3 regions of the Kitasatospora sp. NPDC094015 genome follow, and region 3 is predicted to be linked to each of the others. Evidence: riboswitches for the same ligand, from Rfam matches in the RefSeq annotation. Region 3 holds a riboswitch; each other region holds the start of a gene.

Region 1 (6,756 bases), on a different contig from region 3:
GAGCGCGCGCTCCTCCGGTGGCTCCTCCTCGCCGCCGAACGCGATCTCCAGCCCGCGGTACCAGGTCTCCCACTCGGCGGCGGCCAGCGGCCGGACGGTCAGGGCCTGCGATGCATCCTTGGTCCGCCGTGCGGACGGGTCGGCAGTCATACAGCACAGCTATCAGCTCGGCCGTGCGGGCGCGACCGACTTTTGCGACATGTCCGGTCGAAACCGCTCGCCCGGCGGGCGGCGCGCGGCGGCCCTCCGCACGCTCCCGCAGGCCGGCCCCGAGGCCCCCGGACCGGCCCCTGCGAGCGGCCGAAACGCACCCGGCCCCCGGTGCGACCCCGCGGCCCGGCCTCCCCACCCCGTCGACGCCGGGCCCGAGCGGTGGATAAGGTCGGACCCCATGGCTGGCAGAGAGCCGGGCGCACCGCCCCAGACGACTGCGACGGGCCCGGCCGCGACGGTCGCGGAGCCCGCCGCGGCACTGCTGCGCGCCAGGCTGTACCGCACCCGCCGGCGGATCCGCCGGGCCGGCGTCGACTACTTCCGCGGCGACGGCGCCGACTGGCTCGCCTTCGCCGCCTTCCTGATCGCCATCCCGCTGCTGGTGCTGCTCAACGTCTGGATCCCCGCCTGGGCCCCGCCGACCGCCCTGGTGCTGCCGATCCTGGCCGGCGCCATGCTGCTGCGCCCCGGCACCCTGGTCCTGCTCTACGGCGCCGCCGCCCTCGGCCTGTCCACCGAGTCCCTGATCCACACCGGCGAGCGGGTCGCCAGCGACCATCCCGAGGAGTACGTCTACGGGGTCACCCCCGGCGCCGCCCTGGTGGTCGGCGCGGTCGGCGTCGCCGGGCTCCTGGTCGCCCAGTTCCGCAGCCGGGTCGGCGTGCCCTGGCGCGGCGGCGGCTCGATGCTCTTCGACCTGCGCGAGCGGATCCGGGTCCAGGGCCGGATCCCGGCCCTGCCCGAGGGCTGGCACGCCGACATGGCGCTGCGCCCGGCCGGTGGCCAGTCCTTCTCCGGGGACTTCGTGGTGGCGGCCCGCACCGGCCCCGGGCGCCGGGTCCTGGAGGCCGTCCTCGCGGACGTCTCCGGCAAGGGCATGGACGCGGGCTCCCGGGCGCTGCTGCTCTCCGGTGCCTTCGGCGGCCTGCTGGGCTCGCTGCCTGCCCACGAGTTCCTGCCCGCCGCCAACGGCTACCTGCTGCGCCAGGACTGGGAGGAGGGCTTCGCCACCGCCGTCCACCTGGTGCTCGACCTGGACACCGGCGAGTACGAGCTGCTCTCGGCCGGCCACCTGCCGGGCATGCAGCGGCTGGCGGGCTCCGGCCGCTGGGAGGTCCAGGAGGCGGAGGGCCCGCTGCTCGGCGTGTACGACGGCGCCAAGTTCGACGGCGTACGCGGCCGGCTCGTGCACGGCGACGTGCTGCTGCTGTGCACCGACGGCATGGTCGAGGTGCCGGGGCGCGACCTGACCGAGGGGATGGACCGGCTGATGGGGGAGGCCGACCGGCTGGTGGCCGGCGCCCAGTTCGGCAGCGGCAGCCGGGGGGTGGCCGGCCGGTTGATCGAGTCGGTCGCCAAGGACGTCAACGACGACCGGGCCGTGCTGCTGCTCTGGCGGCGCTGAGCCGGGAGCCCCGGCCGACTTCGGCGCGCCGGTGGACCGCTGCCCGGACTGTCAATCAGGAGTGGTGATCTTCGGCCATTCCCCGCGCCCGGGCCGCCGGAGTGGATCACAGTGCGGTCGGCCTGCCGGTTTGCCGCCCTGCGGCCCAGCCCGGTGCCGATGCCCGGGCACCCGTCGACGCACCGTCAGAAGGGCTCCGCTAAGGTCGCGGACGGCGGAAATTCGTCCCACATCGCGGGATCTTGCTCCTGGGCTTCCGACAAGTCCTTTACGGAGTCCGCACGAGCGACCACACTGAGTCCGGGTGGGCTGGTCGAGACTCGGGGGATGGGGGGCGAATCGTGCGCCACGCGGCTGTCGTCTGGCGACCTCGGACGCCCCTGTGGCGCTCCGGTCGCGGCGGGACGGCCTGTCCGCCAGGGACCGTCCGGTTCCGTCTCGAACCCGCCATGAAATGAGGAAGTGAGTCCGGGTGGCCTTCTCCGTGTCCGCGCTGGTGCTGTTCGGCATCATCGTCGTCATCTTCATCCGTAACAAGCAGCTGAAGACGAGCCACGCGATCATCGCGGCGCTGTTCGGCTTCATGGTGAGCCAGTCCACGGCGGCCAAGCCGATCCAGGACTTCCTCACCCAGCTGGCCTCGACGATCTCCTCCGTCGCGGGCTGAACCCTCCCGGGTCCGCTGTCGAGCCGGTCGGCGCCTGTGCCGTCCGGCCCTTCCCCCTGCCCGCGCCCCGGTCCAGGGCCGTCCCGCGCGGGACGGTCGCGGCGTGCTCCGGTGCGGACGGTGCGGACCGCCGAACCGACGGGGACGCCGGTGGCGCCGCGGACCTCAGCGGCGCTGCGGCCGTACCCGCCGCAGCCGGGCGAGCAGCCCCGCCCGCCGGGTGACGGCGGTCGGTCCGGGCACCTCGACGGGCTCCGGCCGAGCGGCCGGCTGCTCCGCCACCTCCGCGACCAGCAGGATGAACAGCCTTGCCCAGCACAGCCGTTCGCCGCGGGGCCAGTCCAGCGCGCGGAGCGCGGCCGAGGCGCGGTCGCAGACCACCCCGTTCACCCGGACCTCCGCGACGTCCTCGCCGACCCGGCCGCCGAGGAACAGCTTGACCCCGTTCACCTGCGGTCCGGTCAGCTCCGTTCGCAGGCTCTCGGCCAGCGCCGTCAGCGGCTGGTTCGCCGCCAGCCAGTGGGCCAACTCGCGGGAGCCGAAGCCGAACACGGCGGCCGGCCCCTGCAGCGCGTGCCAGCCCGGCAGCTCCGCCGACCGGTAGTGGTCGGCGTACTCGCCCCGGCGCTCCAGCAGTTCGACCACGGCGCCGGCGGTGGTGGTCGCCCACATCCGGACGGCGTTGGCGAGCTGCTCCTCCTCGGTCCGCCCGAGCCCGGCCGCGCAGTCCCACACCACCGGCCCGTCGGCGCGGCCGAGTTGGAGCACGTAGCCGAGGTCGACATGACCGGCGCCGCCGTCGCCCGGGTGCTCGCGGACCGCGACGGCCGTACTGCCGGGGCCCCGCAGCAGCTCGCCGTCGACGGTGAACCCCTGCCCGAAGCGCGCCATTTCGCGGATCACGCTGCGCTGTATGACGTCCAGTCGGTGCTGCGGGCCCACAGGCCGGCTCCTAGCTCGAAGCGTGGGGGAAATCGAACACCGATGAGGCTATCGGCCGCCGCCTCCCGGCGGGAAACCCGAACCGGGCCGGCGGGCGCCGGGACCGGCTCCGAACGGCGCCTGCGGAGCGGTGGACGGCGGCCGACCGGGCCCGGAGGGGGTGACCGGAGTCACGCGAACCGCGGGTTTTCGTCGCTCTCGGTCGTACCGCACGTGCGGAAAGCGAAATTCGCCACGCTGTGCATCGGGAAATGTGCGACGGGTGAGCAATTCGGCTGCGGTGGGCCTTGCGGCCACAGCAGAGCGTGACTTTCGTCCTTGTTGATCTTATGTCCGCTTTCGTTCCTTACGTGCCGTCACTTGCTCCGTATGCGCCTCATAGGTTTTGCTTCGTGACCTGCCCGGCAAACGCCGGGCGGGGCCACCGGGTGGAACGCCGAGTCCTGCCGCTGCCCGGGGCCGACGCACACCATCCGTGCACGGCAGGAGCGGGGGACCCAAGGTAAGTGCCGTTTCCGGAATTCCGGTGCGGCTTGGGGTGAAGCCGTGTCTTTTTCACGGCCGGGCGATCTCCCGTCCGAACCCGACAGCTCACCTCGTAGGCGTCGGAGAGGAACCGCTCAATGTCCGGTAAGGGCAAGCACCGTCGTCCCCGTCTGTCCAGCCTGACCCGAATTGCCGTCGCCACCGGTGTCGTCACCGCTGCCGTCGCTCTTCCGGTCACCGCCGCCTCGGCCCACACCTCCGCCGACGCCCAGGGCACCGTCTCCGCCGCTGCCGAGCAGGCCGCCCCGGCCGCGCCGGCCGCTGCCGAGGCCCCCGCCGACCACAGCTACCAGGTCGTCCACGGCGACACCCTGTCCAAGATCGCCGCTGCCCAGCACGTCGACGGCGGCTGGCAGAAGCTGTACCAGGACAACCGCCAGGTCGTCGGCGGCAACCCGAACCTGATCTTCCCGGGCCAGAAGCTGACCGTCGGTGGCCAGCAGGCCGCCGCCCCGGCCGCCGCCCCGAAGAGCGAGGCCCCGGCCTCCCGCTCCGAGCACCGCGCCCCGGTCACCCCGGCCCCCAAGGCCGAGACCCCGAAGCCGGCCGCCCCCAAGCCGGCTGCCCCGAAGACCGAGGCGCCCGCCGCCTCCGCCCCGGCCGTGGCCCCCGCCACCTCGGGTTACGTCGCGCCGGTCAACGGCCCGCTCGGCACCCCGTACCACCAGGCCGGCTCCAACTGGTCCTCCGGCTACCACACCGGTGTCGACTTCGTGGTGGGCACCGGCACCTCGGTGAAGTCCATCGCGGCCGGCACCGTGGTCTCCGCCGGCAACGGTGGCGCCTACGGCAACGAGGTCGTCATCAAGCACGCCGACGGCAAGTACTCGGAGTACGCCCACCTGTCCTCGATCGGTGTGACGGTCGGCCAGACCGTCACCGCCGGCCAGCAGATCGGCCTCTCCGGCGCCACCGGCAACGTCACGGGCCCGCACCTGCACTTCGAGGTCCGCACCGGCCCGGCGTACGGCTCGGACATCGACCCGGTGGCCTACCTGGCCGCCCACGGCGTCAAGGTCTGATCCCCGGATCGAACCCCACCCGCCACACCCGCCGCAGGCCCGGCCCAGGACCCCAAGTCCCGGGCCGGGCCTCCGGCACACCCGCCGCCGCGTCGCGCACGGCCTTGCCGGGGCGGAGCACAATGCCGTCGCGCGCCGGCGTCCCGGTCCGGCATGATCGCCGGGTGATGCCACCCAGGTCCCAGTTCCTCTCTCCGGCCGGCGAGTTGACCGATCCACCGACGGTCAGGACCGGAGCCCCCGGCGGATGACCAGCTTCCTGACCCACCGGGCACGCGTGCACGACGCCCGGCTCCCCGTCCACCGCCGGCACAGCGCGCTGCGCACCTGCCTCACCCTCTTCGCGCCGTACGGCCTGCGGGCGACCTACCACCACCTCACGCTCACCGCCCGGATCCCCCGGCGGCTGGCGGCGGACCCGGCCGCGCTGGTCCGGGCGGTGGAGGAACTGCACGAGGCGCGGGAGCTGTTGCGTACCCGGGCGGCGGAGTTCGAGGCGCAGCGCCGTGCGCAGAAGCGGGCCGGGCGCCGGGCCGTACCGGAGCCCCGGCCGTGGTGGCTGCGGGGCTGGTGGTGGGCGGGCGGCCCGACCGGCGCCTGGTACGACGATCCGTGCCGTCATCCGTCGCTGCGGCTGCCCGACTACGTCCGGCGGCAGAACGCCCTCCTGGGCGGCGCCGACCTACCGGGCTGCCCGGCCTGCGGGAGCGAGGAGCCGCAGGTGGTGCTGCCGACCGGTCACGGCTCGGTCGAGTTGTGCGCCGGATGCGGATGGGCACCGGCGCCGTGTCCGTGCGGGCGCGGGCACGGGTTCGTACCGGCCACCCCGTGGGGCTGGAAGGAGATCTGGCGTCGCGAGCACCTCGGCGACGACGGCCGCCCGATCGGGCACGGGACGGGCCCGGAGACCTGACCGGCCCTCACACGACTTCGGCCCCGGGTCGGCGAGTTGATCGCCGGCCCGGGGCCGAGGTGGTGGAGCGGGTGACGAGAATCGAACTCGCGTGACCAGTTTGGAAGACTGGGGCTCTACCATTGAGCTACACCCGCATGCGCGCAGTTGACGGTACGTCCGACTGTACGCGACCCCTCGGCCGGGTGCGGCCGGGAGGACGGGGCTAGCGTACCTGGTCGGGGCGGTGGAGTGCACGTCGCTTTCGCTCCGGCGGGGGGTTCATAATGCGCCGGGCCGGGGGAGGCCGCCGTGTACTCTTCCTCTCGGCACTACGGGGTGTGGCGCAGTTTGGTAGCGCGTCCGCTTTGGGAGCGGAAGGCCGTCGGTTCGAATCCGGTCACCCCGACATCGTGTGCGACAGGGTCTCGTCCGGCGGACGGGGCCCTGTTTCGTCGTCCGGCCCGGCAGTCGCGCCCGCCCGTCCCCGGTGACCGGGCCTGCCCGGCCCCGGCGGCTACGGCCGCCCGCCCAGGGGTGCGCGGACCGGTCGGTCCGGGCCTCCGGCGGGGCCCCGCGGCAGCGCCCTGGCGTCGGGCTTTCGCCGTACCGGTAGGATGGGCAGCTGGCGGTAGTACCTGTGGCATGCTCGCAGGTCAGCCGCCCGAGGGCGAGGAGTCACGCTCACCGTCCACCCCCGTACGGGAGATGCAGCTCCAACCGCCCATCGCCCGTCTCGCCAGCCAGCTCGGCCGTCCCGGCCGTCCCGGTCCCGGCGGAGACAACCAGACCGCAAGCCCCTAGGAGACCTAACCGTGAAGAGCGCCGTCGAGACTCTGAACCCGACCCGGGTTCGACTCACCGTCGAGGTGCCCTTCGAGGAGCTCAAGCCCAGCCTCGACGCGGCGTACAAGAAGATCAACCAGCAGGTCACCGTCCCGGGCTTCCGTAAGGGCAAGATCCCGAACAAGGTGATCGACCAGCGCTTCGGCCGTGCCGCGGTGCTCGAAGAGGCCGTGAACGACGCGCTGCCGCGCTTCTACACGCAGGCCGTCGACGAGGGCAAGAT
Region 2 (6,756 bases), on a different contig from region 3:
GTGCTCAGCCGGCACGGCTTCACGCCGGTGCTGTGCACCCAGACCCCGGGCGGCTCGACCGAGGACGAACTGGTCGACATGCTGGTCGAGCGGGGGGTCGCGGGCATCGTGTTCGTCTCCGGCCTGCACGCCGACACCACCGCCGACCACGACCGCTACGCCCGGCTCACCGGGCGCCAGGTGCCGTTCGTGCTGATCAACGGCTACAGCGAGAAGATCGACGCGCCGTTCATCTCGCCGGACGACCGGACCGCGATGTGGATGGCGGTCCAGCACCTGGTCGAGCTCGGCCACGACCGGATCGGCCTGGCGGTCGGCCAGCGCCGGTACGTCCCGGTGCTGCGCAAGATCGAGGGCTTCACGGCGGCCGTCCGTGAGCTGCTCGGGCGCACCGAGCAGGAGGCCCAGGACCTGATCCAGCACACCCTGTTCAGCGTCGAGGGCGGTGACGCCGCCGCCGGCGCCCTGCTGGACAAGGGCTGCACCGCGATCGTCTGCGGCAGCGACATGATGGCGCTCGGCGCGATCCGCGCGGTACGGCGCCGCGGCCTGTCCGTGCCGCACGACGTCTCGGTGGTCGGCTTCGACGACTCGCCGCTGATCGCCTTCACCGAGCCGCCGCTGACCACCATCCGCCAGCCGGTGGAGGCGATGGCCACCGCGGCCGTCGACGCCCTGCTGGAGGAGGTCGGCGGCAACCTCGCGCAGCGCGCCGAGTACATGTTCCAGCCCGAGCTGGTGATGCGCGGCTCCACCGGGGCGATCGCGGGCGGCCGGTAGCGGCCTGCCCGACGGGGCCTAACGCAGCGGGGAGTTGGGGCCGGCGGGAGCCGTCGGCCCCGATTCGGTCAGGGCCAGGACGGCCATGTCGTCGTCGCGCGGGCCGCGGGTCCACCGGTCGACGTCCCGGAGCAGGGTGTCGATCACCCGGTCCGGGCGGTCGAACGGACCCCGGCCGGCCAGGCCGACCGCCGGGTCGTAGAACCGTCCCGCGCCGTCCCGCGCCTCGGTCACCCCGTCGGTCACCAGCAGCAGCGTGTCCCCGGTGGTGAACGGCCACTCCTCGACCGCCGGCCGCGCGAGCCCGAGCCCGCCCATCCCCAGCGGCAGTCCCGGCTCCCGGGCGTCGAGCCGGCGCACCCGGCGGCCGTCGGCGGACAGCAGGTACGGTCCGGGGTGCCCGCAGTTCAGCAGCCGCAGCCCACCGCCGCTCCCGGGCGCGAACTCCACCAGCAGCGCGGTGACGAAGCCCTCCATCCGCAGCTCCTCGGCGCTCCCGGCGACCTCCCTGGTCAGGGAGTGCTCCAGGCCGTCGGCGACCGCGCCGAGGTCGGGCAGTCCGTCGGCGTGCTCCCGGAACGCTCCCAGCAGCACCGACACGGCGGCCACCGCCGGCAACCCCTTGCCGCGGACGTCCGCGATCAACGCCCGCACCCCGAACGGGGTCCGCTGCAGCGCGTACGCGTCACCGCCGATCAGCGCCTCGGTGTGGGCGGCGCGGTAGCGGGCGGCCACCTCCAGCCGGCCGACCCGGGCGGGTGGCGCGGGCAGCACCGCCTGCTGGGCGGCCTCGGCCACCGAGCGGACCGCCTGGAGCCGGCGCCCGTGCCGGGCCACCACCCGGTTGACCCAGATCCCGATCAGGGCGGCGAACGCGGTGTTGGCCAGTTCCAGGTAGCCGGCGGTGGTACCGACCGAACCGTCGAGCACGGTCAGCACCAGGATCCCGATCAGGACGGCCGCGCCGACCGCGACCGTGTCGCGCAGCGACAGCAGCGCGCCCGCGAGCACGGAGGCCGCAGCCACCATCGGGTCGCCCCAGTAGTCGGCGGGGGAGAGGGCGTCCCAGACCAGGCCCGCGACCAGCAGCGCCCACGGGGCCGCCCGCACGTAGCGGGGCCACTGCGTGGAAGTCGACGCCATGGGCGATCACGATCCCGTCCGGTGGGCCATCTGCCCCGACTCTAGCCGTCGGGGGCCCGGACCACCCGGCGGCAACACACCCGGCCCGGGACGGCCCCCGGCCGGGTGCGGGCCCGGTCCGGACACGGCGAACGGCCCGGGGACGGGAGGTCTCCGGGCCGTCGCGCACGTCTTCGGGGGTGGGGGCGTCGGGTCCGGCTCCTCAGCCCTCCTCGACGACCGGCCTGCGGTGGTTCAGGCGCTGCTGGTCGGCCGCGTCGCCGGTCCGCGCCTCGGTGCGCCGGGTGCGGTCGAGGTAGTCACGGACGATCAGCTCGACCGCGTCCTGCGGATTCCTCGTGCCGGACTGGAGCATCACCTCGATCGCGAGATCGGCGTCGAGGGTGATGGTGACCTTGGCCATGGCGGGTGCTCCTCGGAGTCGACCCGCCTCAGCCTAGGCCGCTGCCCCCGGAACCGGAAAGGTCTCCGAGGGCCGCGGCCCGGTGGATCCTGGATCAGATCCGGCCCGCGAAGTCCGGGGCCCAGTCGGCGATGGTCTCGGTCCGCACGCCGGCGCTCGGGTTGGCGGCCTCGACGTACTTGCCGTCACCGACGTAGAGCGCGACGTGGTAGACACCGGAGTTGCTGCCGTTGTTGGACCAGAACAGCAGGTCGCCCGGGAGCAGGTTGTCCAGCGAGACGCGGGTGGCGGTGTCCGCCTGGTCCGCGGCGACGCGGGGCAGCGAGATGCCGGCCTGGCGGTAGGCCGCCTGGACCAGGCCCGAGCAGTCCCAGCCGCCGTCGCTGCTGCCGCCGTAGACGTAGGCCTGGCCGACCTTGGACAGCGCGAAGTTGACCGCGGCGGCCTTGGAGCCGGTGGCCTGGGTGGCGGCGGCGGGCTTGGCCGCGGTGGTGGTCGCGGCGGCGGGGGCGCTGGTGGCCGGCTTGGCGGCGGCCGGCGCGGCGGCCTGGGTGTCGCCGCCCAGCGAGAGGTGCTGGCCCGGGTAGATGTGGTCGGCGCCCTCGGTCAGGACCGACTTGTTCAGCTCGTAGAGCTTCTCCCAGCCGCCCTGGACGTGGTTCTTCTCGGCGATCTGCGACAGCCAGTCGCCGGCGACCACGGTGTAGTCGTGGGCGCCCTGGTGGCCGTCCCAGCGGCGGTCGCCGGTCCACTGCTTGCCGGTCGACTGCTGCTGGGTGCTCTGCGGCGCGGCGCTCTGCGCGGCGGGCTTCGGAGCGGCGGCCGGCTTGGGGGCGGCGGCGGGCTTCGGTGCGGTCTGGGTGGTGGTGGCCGCGGCGCCGGTGCTCAGCTGCGGGGCCTCGCCGCCCTTGGTCAGACCGGCCTGGACGGAGCACACCGGCCAGGCGCCGGGGCCCTGGGAGGCGAGCACCTTCTCGGCGACGGCGATCTGCTGGTCCTTGGTGGCCTGGTTGGCCTGCGGGGCGTACGCGGTGCCACCGAAGGCGGCCCAGGTGCTGGAGGTGAACTGCAGGCCGCCGTAGAAGCCGTTGCCGGTGTTGATCGACCAGTTGCCGGAGGACTCGCACTGGGCGACCTTGTCCCAGGTGGCGACCGAGGCGGCGGACGCGGAGCCGGCGGTGAGGCACGGGATGGTGAGACCGATGCCGACGACACCGGTGGTGGCGATGATGCGGCGGGCGCGCTTGGAGGCGCTGATGGGCAGCATGAAGATGCGATCCTCTCCCACGCCTACGAGGTGAGCTGTCGGATTCGGGCTGGAGTTGCCCGGCCGTACGTGAATACGGCTTCACCCCAAGCCCCGGACCGGTACTGGCGTACCGCTCCTGGGCGACCTACCTGGTTCCCCCGCTCCTGCCGTGGTGCGTTGCGAGCGCTGCCAGCCCACCCGGCGGCAGGACTCGGCGTCCCGGGTGGCTGGGTCCGTGTGACCACGAACGTGGGAGGACATTAGGCAGAGACAAGTTGAAACCGCAAATATGTGTGAGCGCCATCACACCGCCTTGATCGGGTATTAAAGATCGATAAACCCAGTTCGCCCCGTTCATATTCAATCGCTTTCGCTCAAAAGCCTTTGTCGGAGGGGGACTTGCCTATGCTTCAGTCGGCAGAGCCGGCCCGCGGCCTGGGGGAGGGGTAACCGATCATGGAGTTCGAGGAGAGACCGCCGGAGTCCGACGGCGGCGCCGAGCCGCCATCGCCGCCGCGCCGGCCCCGCTCGCACCGGGCCGAACCGGACCATAAGGGACGTATCGCCCGGCGCAGGCTGCTGATCTGGGGGGCCGTCGGAATCGTCGCGGCGGTGACCGGCGAGGAGTACCTCCGGCAGGCGCCGGTCGGCTCCCGGCGTCCCGGTCCGGTCCGCACCGAGGCCGGGGCGACTCCCGGCACCCACCAGCACGGCTCGCCGTCCCCGTCGGCCAGCGCCGCACCCGTGCCCCCGCAGCCCGCCCCCACCGTGCCCGAGGGCGGCCGGCACTGGTCCGACCCGGCGGGCTGGGGCGGCGCGGTGCCCGGGCCGAGGTCGGCGGTGCGGATCACCGACCAGGTGCTGCTGGACGGCGACGCCGCGGTGGGCTCGCTGCTGATCGAGCCGACGGGCTCGCTGGTCTTCGCCAAGGACCGCAGCCTCACCCTGAGCTCGGCCGGCAACGTCGAGGTCCGCGGCAGCCTCAGCCTGGCGCCCACCGGCACGGTGGTGCACACCCTGAAGTTCCCGGGCGTGGACGAGGGCCGGTTCGAGGGCGGCGGGATGACCGTGGTCCCCACCGATACCGGGCTGTGGGTGACCGGCGCCGGCTACCTGCGGCTGGACGGCGCGCCCCGGACGGCCTGGGTGCGGGCCGCCGGCGCGCTCAAGGCGGGCGACACCAGCATCACCCTGGCCGCCGCCCCGAGCGGCTGGCAGCCCGGCGACGAACTCGCCGTCACCCCGACCGCGCCCCCCGACAGCGAGGACTTCTCCACCCGGTACGACCTGCGCACGGTGCGTCAGGTCAACGGCAGCACGGTCGTCCTTGACGGCCCGTTGACCTACGCCCACCCGCGGGTCGCGGTCGGAGCCGGCGTCACCGTCGGCGCCGAGGTGCTCAACCTGACCCGCAACGTCCGGGTGGAGGGCACCGAGCACGGCCGCGCCCACATCCACCTCACCAGCTCCCGCCACGCCGACGTGCGGCACGCGGCGCTGCGCTGGCTCGGCCCGCGCACCAACGGCAAGGAGCAGTGGAACGGAAAGCCCGTCACCGAGCCGGTGCTCGGCCGCTACGGGCTCCACTTCCACATGCTCGCCGACGCCAGCCGGGGCACCGTCGTGGAGGGCGTGGTGGTGCGCGACGCGGGCAACCACGCCTTCGTCCCGCACATGAGCCACGGCGTCACCTTCCGCAGCTGCATCAGCCACAACACCTGGGAGGACGCCTACTGGTGGGACGGCCCGCAGGACACCCGCACCCCGCAGGGGCCGTCCGACGACATCCTCTACGACTCCTGCGTCGCCTCCCGGACGGTCTTCGAACCCAACCCGCGCGGCTACCGGCTGACCGGCTTCAGCCTCGGCGCCGGCAGCGGGAGCAAGGCCACCGGCTGCGTGGCGGTCGGCGTCCAGGGCGCCACCGGCGCCTCCGGGTACGAGTGGCCGGAGACCAGCGAGGGCGTCTGGACCTTCGAGCGGTGCCTGGCCCACAACAACCTCGAGAACGGCATCTTCGTCTGGCTCAACGCCCAGCACCACCACACCGTGGGCCAGTTCGTCGCGTACCACAACGGCGGCTGGGGCATCGAGCACGGCGCCTACCTGAACGACTTCGACTACACCGCGAGCGTGCTGTACGGCAACGCCGCCGGCGGGATCGCGGTCCACGCGCTCGGCCGGGACCAGGGGACGGTCTTCGACGGCCTGTTGATCGACGCCGCCGGGCAGTCCGACTACGCGGTGGAGACGGCCAAGCACCAGCTGGCCGGGCAGCCGGTGACCATCAGCCGCAGCCGGCTGACCGGCTACCGCAAGGCCGGCATCGCCTTCCGCGCCACCAGCGACGGGCACCCCGACTCCGTCCAGGTGCTGGACTGCTCGTTCAGCGGGAACGAGGTCTGGCTGGACCCGCAGTCGCCCCCGCCCGAGCGGATCGTGCTGCGCAAGGCCGGCGAGAGCCAGGCCGTCGAGCTGACCAAGCCGGACAAGGGCGGCGGCAGTTCGGCGCCGCAGTGGAACGCCTCGATCGCCCCGGCGAGCGTTCCGGACGGTCCGCGCCAGCCGGTCACCCCGGCGGTGAAGCTGAGCGACGTCGCGGCGCCCACCACCCGGGTCGGCTGACCGGCGTCCGCACCGCAACGACCCGGCCCCGGCCACCCTCGATCGGGTGGCCGGGGCCGGGTCGTCGCGTGCAGGGTCGGGCTCAGCCGGCGGGCTGTTCCTCGACGGGCTCCCCGGCCGGCTCCTCGACCTGCGCCGGCGGCGGCAGCTCGGCGAGGTAGATGCCGGCGATCAGCTGGCCCACCGTCGGGTACGCGCCCAGCGGGGCGGCGCTCGGGCAGCCGGTCTCCTCGGCGGCGGTCGCCAGCAGCTCGGGGTCGGCCTCCGGGCCGATCACCAGTGGGGCGAGCGCGGGACGCTGCGAACCGGTGGCCCGCAGGTGGTCGACGGCCGCGGCCACCGAACCCGGGACGTCCAGCGCGGCGGCCACCACCGGGACGGCCAGGCGGGCGGCCAGCAGCACACCGGTGATCCCGGCGGCCGTCGCGGCCTCCTCGCCGCCGACCACGGTCAGCACGATGCCGTCCGCGGCGGTGGTGATGGCGAACAGCCGGGCCCGGTCGGCGCGGGCCAGACCGGCCTCGGAGAGCCGCACGTGCACGGCCTCGGCCAGCAG
Region 3 (6,756 bases):
CGCGGGGGTGAGTCCGACGCGCGGCATCAGGCGACCTCGTCCAGGAAGGGGAGCAGGGCATCGGCGGTGGCCTGCGGGAACTCCGCCATCGGGTAGTGGCCGGCGCCGTCGATCATCACCCTACGGGCCTTCAGCGCGGCGGCCTGCCGGTCGGCGACCAGCTCGGGCTTCGGGAAGTCGGGGTCCTTGGCGCCCATCAGCACCAGCGCCGGGCAGCGGACGGCGGCCGTCCAGCCGACCGGGGCCGAGTCGCCCCCGACGTACCCGCGCACGGCCTCCCGGCGGCCCGGCTCGCGCAGCATCGCGACCAGACCGGCCCGGTACGCGTCGAAGTCGGCGGGGCGGGCGGTCGGGAAGTAGAGCTTCTGCGCCGCGCCCCAGAGCGCGGGGAAGTGCAGCACGGCGCTGCCGAGCGTCCTGACCAGGGCGCGCTGGAAGGCGTTCGGCGGCAGGTTCTCGACGAAGGCGTCGATCAGCACGATCCCGGCCACCCGCTCCGGGCGGTCGCCGGCCACCTTGACCACGGTGGCGCCGGTGTAGGAGTTGCCCACCAGGACGGCGCGCTCGATGCCCAGGTGGTCGAGGAGGGCGAGCACGTCGCCGGCGATCGCGGCCGGGGAGTGGTCGGTGAAGCCGGTGGAGGACTCGCCGAGGCCGCGCAGGTCCATGGTGATCACCCGGTGGCCGGCGGCGGTGAGCAGCGGGCGCAGGTGGCGGTAGGAGGCGCGCTTGTCGAGCATGCCGGGCAGCAGGACGACGGGGTGGCCGGTGGCGGCGGTGGTGGCGCCGTCGGCCGAGTCGTCGAAGGCGATCCGGCCGCCGGCCACGGGGACGTACCGGGTGCTGATGGTGCTGTTCATCGCTGCCTCCTGGGCTCCTCGACGGGTGGCCGGCCGGTCCGGCGAGCCCCTGTAGCCATTAAGCTACGGCTAATAGCCTTAGCCGTCAAGGGGGCGCGCCGGGCCTGGGGTAGCGTGCGAGCGGATCGCAAGTCCCGAGAGCCCGTTCGAGCGGCAGGAGCCGTCGTGCCCTTCATCAACGTCAAGCAGCTGGCCGGCCGCAGCGAGGAGCAGACCGCGGAGATCGTCCGCGCGCTCACCGAGGCCTACGCGGGCGTCACCGGCGTGGACCCGGAGAAGATCTGGGTCGCGGTCGAGGAGATCCCGGCCACGCACTGGTCCATCGCCGGCGAGACCTTCGCCGAGAAGAAGGCGAAGGCCGCCGCCGACGCGCAGTAGGCGTCCGCGCCCCGGCCGGCGGGCGGGGGTCAGGCTCCCTCCACCCGGAACGGGTCGTGCTCGGCGAGCAGCTTGTCCAGCCGGGCCTGGTCCACCCGGCTGGTCAGCTCGTCCGCCTCCTGCCGGTCCCGGATCACCTTGGCCAGCGTGAAGGCCGAGGTGATCTCGTAGAGCAGGCCGACCGCGAGGAATCCCCGCATCCAGGAATTGACCGGGAGGTAGGCGATCCCGATCGCGAGGGCCGAGGTGGCGAGGGCGAAGGAGAGGACGGCCTGCGCGTAGTAGGCGGCCGTGGTTCTGGTCTGCATCTTTGCGCTCATGCCGGAAGGGTCTCCAACTCCCCTGCCGGGCACATGAGTACGGATACTCATCCGGCCGGACACCGTCCGTCACCACCGGGCCCGCCGATCCGCGCGGGCGGTCCCTGGTGTCCCGGTGGGCTGCCAAAGTCTCGGCCGAGGCGCTTGGAATCATGGGGCTCATAGGATTAACTTTCGATAACGCAGCGCGGTACGCAACGCCGTACCCAGACGGCACCGCGCGCCATCGCTCAATCCGCGGGCACGCCTTCACCGGCGGGCCCGGGGAGCCGGGGAACCACGTTCCTTGGGGTGAATCGGCCGGGCCCGAAACCCGGCCGTAGGAGACCTTCCTGCTCCGAACCCGTCAGCTAACCCGGTCGGCGAGAAGGAAGGAAAGGAGCACGCCGCAGTGGCGTCGACGCACCCGCTCCAGGCCCCGGCCGCCGGCACCCAGCTGCTCGACCACCCGGTCGACCAGCACCTCCCGGTGGACCACGGCGGCGAGGCCTCCCGGCACCGGATGCCCCGTCAGGCCCGCAGCGGAGCCCCGCTGCTCGGCGTCACCGCGATGACCGCCGCCCTCGGCGCCACCGGCTTCGCCTCCGCCGCCCAGGCCCACGCCGCCCCGGCCCCGGCCGTCTTCGCTGCCGACGCGGCCGCCGACCGGACGGACGGCTCCGCCACCGCGGCCGACCCGGGCCTGGCCCTCGCCGCCCGGATCCAGCAGCAGGCCGACGGCCAGGGCACCTCCGTCGAGGAGAGCGCCCGGCTCGCCGCCGCCCAGGAGGCCGAGGCCAAGCGCGCCGCCCAGCAGGCCGCGCCGGCTCCCGTCGCGCCGGCCCCCGCCGTCCAGGGCGGCACCGCGCCCACCCTGCCGGTCACCGGCTACACGCTCGGCGCGGCGCACCCCGGGCAGACCGGCTCGCTCTGGTCCCACCTGCACACCGGCCTCGACTTCACCGCCCCGGCCGGCACCCCGGTCGGCGCCGTGGCCGCCGGCACCGTGAGCTCGGCCGGCTGGTCGGGCGCCTACGGGTACCGGGTCATCCAGACGCTGCCGGACGGCACCGAGCTCTGGTACTGCCACCTCGCCGGGATCGCCACGACCGGCGGCGCGGTCGCCCCCGGCACCCTGCTCGGCGCGGTCGGCGCCACCGGCAACGTCACCTCCCCGCACCTGCACCTGGAGGTCCGCCCCGGCGGCGGCGCCCCGGTCGACCCGCTCGGCTGGCTCCGGGCGCACGGTCTCCAGCCCTAGAGTTCAGGACGCCGCCCCGGGGCCGAACGGCTCCGGGCCGTCGTGCCCGTCGAACGCGTCCGGCCCGTCCGGCCCGTCGTACTCCCCCTGCTCGTCCGCGTCCCGCGCGGCCAGGTACGCCTCGATCTCCTCGGTGCCCGGCTCCGGTGCCAGGTCCGGGTACTCCTCGACCAGCAGGGCCGGCAGCCCGGGTACCGTCCAGTGCCCGTACAGCTCCAGCGCCTCGACCACGACCGCCGCCTCGAACCCCTCGAAATCGCCGGCCAGCTCGGTCGGCATCGGGCGGCCGAGCGCCGTCAGTTCGGCCAGGTTCCGGTAGCTGCGCTGCATCAGGCCCTGCTCCAGCAGCAGCCGCGCGCCGTCCGTGGCCATCCCGATCATCAGCAGCCGGGTCGGCCCCCAGCCGCCGTCCCGGTCCTCCGGCTCCAGCCCCGGCACCGCCGCGTACGCCGCCAGCCGGTCCGGTTCCGGCAGCTCGCGGAAGGCGTCCAGCCAGGCCCGCACCGCGTCCAGGTCCGCGGTGTCCACGCCGTCCGCCCGCAGCAGCAGCGCGTACAGCCGGGGCCAGGTCACCAGGTCGGAGCGCCGGAGCAGCCCGCAGAGCACCTCGCCCTGCCACTCGGCCTCCTCCCGCAGCCGCGCGTACCGCTTCGCGTTCAGCCGCCGCGCGCCCCGCTGGTGCTCGATCAGCGCCAGCACCGCCGCCCCGTACCCGGCCGGGTCCCCGGCGGGCTGCACGTACAGGTACAGCCGCTCGTACAGCAGTTGCTCCAGCAGCGCCGAGGTCAGCTCGGGGAAGCCGTCGTGCATCCGGGCGCCGCTCAGCTCCAGCAGGGCCAGCACCGTCCGCAGCGCGTCCTCGGGCACCGGGGCGCCGTCGCCGCCGTCCACGGCCGCGAGCAGGTCGGCGGCCCGGGTGGGCGGGATGAGCGGCAGGTCTTCGTCGTTCACGGGCACGTTCACGGACAAACCGTAGCCGGTGGCCGCCGGCCCGGCCGCCCCGGTGCGAACGCCCGTGCGGGGGTGGGGAGAACCCCACCCCGGATCCGGCAGCGGACCGGATACCCCGCCGAACCGGACTGCGGCAGATTGGAGGACGTGAGCACGGACGACTTCAAGGGGTACGAGATGACTGCCGGCACCACCCCGTACGGCTACCGCGACACGCACCGTCCGGCGTTCTGGAAGGCGCCGTTCAGCGCCACCACCTACCGCGAGGTGGGCTTCGTGCTCACCGGACTCCCGATCGCGCTGGTCGGCTTCGTCCTCGTCGTCACGCTCTTCTCGGTCGGCCTCGCCCTCGCGGTCACCGCCGTCGGCCTGCCGGTGCTGGCCCTGCTGCTGGTCGGCGCGCGCGGGCTGGGCGCCCTGGACCGCGAGCGCACCCGCACCCTGCTGGCCACCGAGGTCACCGCCCCCGCGCCGGTGCGGCCCACCCGCCAGGGCTTCTGGGGCGCGGTCACCGCCCGGCTGGCCGACCCGGCCGGCTGGCGGGCCGCCCTCTACCAGGTGCTGATGTTCCCCTGGGCGGTCGCCAGCTTCGTGATCACCGTGGTGTTCCTGGTGGTCGGCTGGGTGGTCGCGCTCTACCCGCTCTACCACTGGGTCTTCAAGCGCTACCTGGACTGGCCGGGCTACCGGCTCTTCGAGTACACCGGCAGCAAGGGCGACTACCACACGTACTACATCACCTCGCCGCTCCAGATCGCCGGGGTCTCGCTGATCGGCATCGTCCTGGTGCTGCTCACCCCGAAGATCGTCCACGGGCTGGCCGCCGTGCACCGGCTGGCCGTGCGCGGCCTGCTCGGCGCCCGCTGACCCCGCTCGGCGCGGGCTGATCCCGCCGGGCCGGGCCCGGAGCCCTGCCCGGCGCCGTTCGGCGGCCCCCGGCGGGCGGCCAGGCCCGGCCCGTGATCGGCTGGAACGGCCCGCTCGCCCGAGCCAGGAGCCCGCCGCCATGTCCGTACTGGTCACCTCCCGCCCGCTGGACGAGTACTGCGGACTGTTCGGCCTCACCCGCGCCGAACTGGGCGCCGTCCCCGGCCCGGTGCTGGACTGCCCGGGCGGCGCCGCCGGCCTGGTCGCCGAGGCCCGCACGCTCGGCTGCCGGGCGATCGCGGCCGACCCCGGCTACGCCGTACCGCCGCGGGAACTGGCCGCCCGGGCCCGCGCCGGACGGGAGGTGATGGCCGCCGCGATCGCGGCCGACCCGGCGCGCCACCTGCCCCGGCACCTCCGGGCGGAGCGCTACCTGCGCAGCTGGGACCGGGCCCGCCGGCTGTTCGCCGCCGACGCGGCCGCCCACCCGGAGCGCTACGTGGCCGCCGCCCTCCCGCAACTCCCCTTCGCGGACGGTACTTTCGCGCTCACGCTGAGCAGCTACCTGCTGTTCGCCTACCCCGACCTGTTCGAGCCGCGGCAGCAGCTGGCCGCACTGCTCGAACTGGTCCGGGTCACCGACCCGGCCGGCGAGGTGCGGATCCACCCGCTGCACGACGGCACCGGCACCCGCTACCCGTGGCTGGACGAGCTGCGCGCCGAGCTCGGCCGGCGCCAGGTCGCCAGCGAGGTGCGGCGCTACGGGCGTCCGACCGGTCACCGGGTGCTGGTGCTGCGGGCGGCGGACCACCGCCGCCGGGCCGCCCGGACCGGCGCCGGCGCCCCCGGGCTCAGCGCGGGCCGGGAACCGAGGGATCCGGCCCGGACGGGCCCGCGGCGGGGGGATCGGCCGGCGCGGTGACCGGCGCTGCGGTGACGGGCGGCGTGGTGACCGGCGCTGCGGTGACCGGCAGCGCGGTGACGGCCGGAGCGGCCGGCAGCCGCTTCAGCAGGTCCTCCGCCACCGAGCGGCGCCGCGAGTACGGCGGCACGGTGCGGGAGTTGTTCATCTTGTAGCGCACGGCCTCGCCCAGCGCGGCGCGCTGCTCCGCGGTCAGGTCGGGCAGGTCGATCGCGGCCCGGGCCGCCAGCAGCGCCTGGAGCAGTTCGAAGGCCGACAGGTGGCGGTCGATCGCGGTCACGATCAGGTCCAGGTTGCGGGCGTCCGGGGCGCCCTGCAGCAGGGCCAGCGCCTGCACCCGCAACCCCTCCGCCCCGGTCTCGAACAGTGCCCGGACCTGCTCCGGGCCGAAACCGAGGCCGGGAGCGGCGATCACGGTCTGGTTCACCGAGTCGGCCAGGGTCTGCCGGTCGGCGTCGGAGAGCGCCCGGGCCAGCAGCAGCCGGGTGAGCAGCCAGCCGGACAGGAAGCCCACCACGGTGAAGTACACCCCGAGCGCCGCCGCGAATCCCGCCGACCCGGGGCCGCCGCCGACCACCGGGGCGAGCGCCCGGCCCAGCTCCCGCAGCCGTTCGGGGAGGGTGCCGATCTGGGTCAGCCCGGCGCCGAGCAGGATCTTGGTCAGCCAGTCGGAGACCTGCTCCAGGTTGGTGTTGGGCGCGTAACTGGCGGTCGAGGTGGCCGATGGGTCCGCCGGGTGCGCGGCCGCGCCGCTGGTCAGCAGCTTGGGCACGCCGAACAGGAACCCCAGCAGCCCGCCGGTCACCGCGAAGGTGGCCGCCACCATCAGCCCGCCGCCGAGGGTCGCCGCCCGGTGCGCGGAGGCCGCGGCGAACAGCACCAGGCCCAGCACCCCGGCGCCCAGCACCCCGCCCAGTCCGAACTTCACCGCCGGCACCGGCTCGCCACCGCGTTCCAGCTCCACCGAGTCCACCCCTCACGGCCCGTCAGGTCGCTGCGACTGTAGCGGATCGCCGTTCCGGCCGGACCGCGGCCGCGGACCGGGGCCGGGCATGCAGACGGCCCGTGGGCGCTCTCCTCGTCGCCGGGCCCCGAAGGGTCCGGCGGCCGAGGCACCGGGGATGTATCCGGTGAGCCCACGGGCCGGGTGACTGCTTGGGTCTACGCCTGCCGCCGGAGGCCGTACGGCCTCGTCCTGCGACTGGCAGGGGCGGCTCT

The links. A riboswitch is a leader RNA that binds a small molecule or an ion and turns the genes downstream of it on or off. The one in region 3 is predicted to bind cyclic di-AMP.
Region 1: another riboswitch for cyclic di-AMP. It lies ahead of ABT014_RS22145 (M23 family metallopeptidase); the one in region 3 lies ahead of ABT014_RS07905 (M23 family metallopeptidase).
Region 2: another riboswitch for cyclic di-AMP. It lies ahead of ABT014_RS33400 (transglycosylase family protein); the one in region 3 lies ahead of ABT014_RS07905 (M23 family metallopeptidase).

The regions. Positions count from the first base shown of each region.
Region 1 covers NZ_JBEOUL010000019.1:46,410-53,165, forward strand. The annotation lists gene ABT014_RS22125 (GNAT family N-acetyltransferase) at 1-150, opposite strand, end outside; gene ABT014_RS22130 (PP2C family protein-serine/threonine phosphatase) at 476-1,618, shown strand; gene ABT014_RS22135 (hypothetical protein) at 2,091-2,285, shown strand; gene ABT014_RS22140 (DUF6348 family protein) at 2,451-3,188, opposite strand; cyclic di-AMP (ydaO/yuaA leader) riboswitch at 3,685-3,847, shown strand; gene ABT014_RS22145 (M23 family metallopeptidase) at 3,851-4,795, shown strand; gene ABT014_RS22150 (hypothetical protein) at 5,043-5,708, shown strand; tRNA gene ABT014_RS22155 (tRNA-Gly) at 5,772-5,845, opposite strand; tRNA gene ABT014_RS22160 (tRNA-Pro) at 6,023-6,096, shown strand; gene tig (trigger factor) at 6,503-6,756, shown strand, end outside.
Region 2 covers NZ_JBEOUL010000056.1:12,153-18,908, reverse strand. The annotation lists gene ABT014_RS33415 (LacI family DNA-binding transcriptional regulator) at 1-780, shown strand, start outside; gene ABT014_RS33410 (PP2C family protein-serine/threonine phosphatase) at 799-1,923, opposite strand; gene ABT014_RS33405 (hypothetical protein) at 2,126-2,326, opposite strand; gene ABT014_RS33400 (transglycosylase family protein) at 2,421-3,593, opposite strand; cyclic di-AMP (ydaO/yuaA leader) riboswitch at 3,599-3,760, opposite strand; gene ABT014_RS33395 (hypothetical protein) at 4,188-6,200, shown strand; gene ABT014_RS33390 (sirohydrochlorin chelatase) at 6,283-6,756, opposite strand, start outside.
Region 3 covers NZ_JBEOUL010000004.1:360,866-367,621, forward strand. The annotation lists gene ABT014_RS07885 (TetR/AcrR family transcriptional regulator) at 1-27, opposite strand, end outside; gene ABT014_RS07890 (alpha/beta fold hydrolase) at 27-860, opposite strand; gene ABT014_RS07895 (tautomerase family protein) at 1,026-1,238, shown strand; gene ABT014_RS07900 (YiaA/YiaB family inner membrane protein) at 1,268-1,558, opposite strand; cyclic di-AMP (ydaO/yuaA leader) riboswitch at 1,793-1,937, shown strand; gene ABT014_RS07905 (M23 family metallopeptidase) at 1,950-2,798, shown strand; gene ABT014_RS07910 (hypothetical protein) at 2,802-3,761, opposite strand; gene ABT014_RS07915 (sensor domain-containing protein) at 3,897-4,616, shown strand; gene ABT014_RS07920 (hypothetical protein) at 4,756-5,538, shown strand; gene ABT014_RS07925 (hypothetical protein) at 5,468-6,502, opposite strand.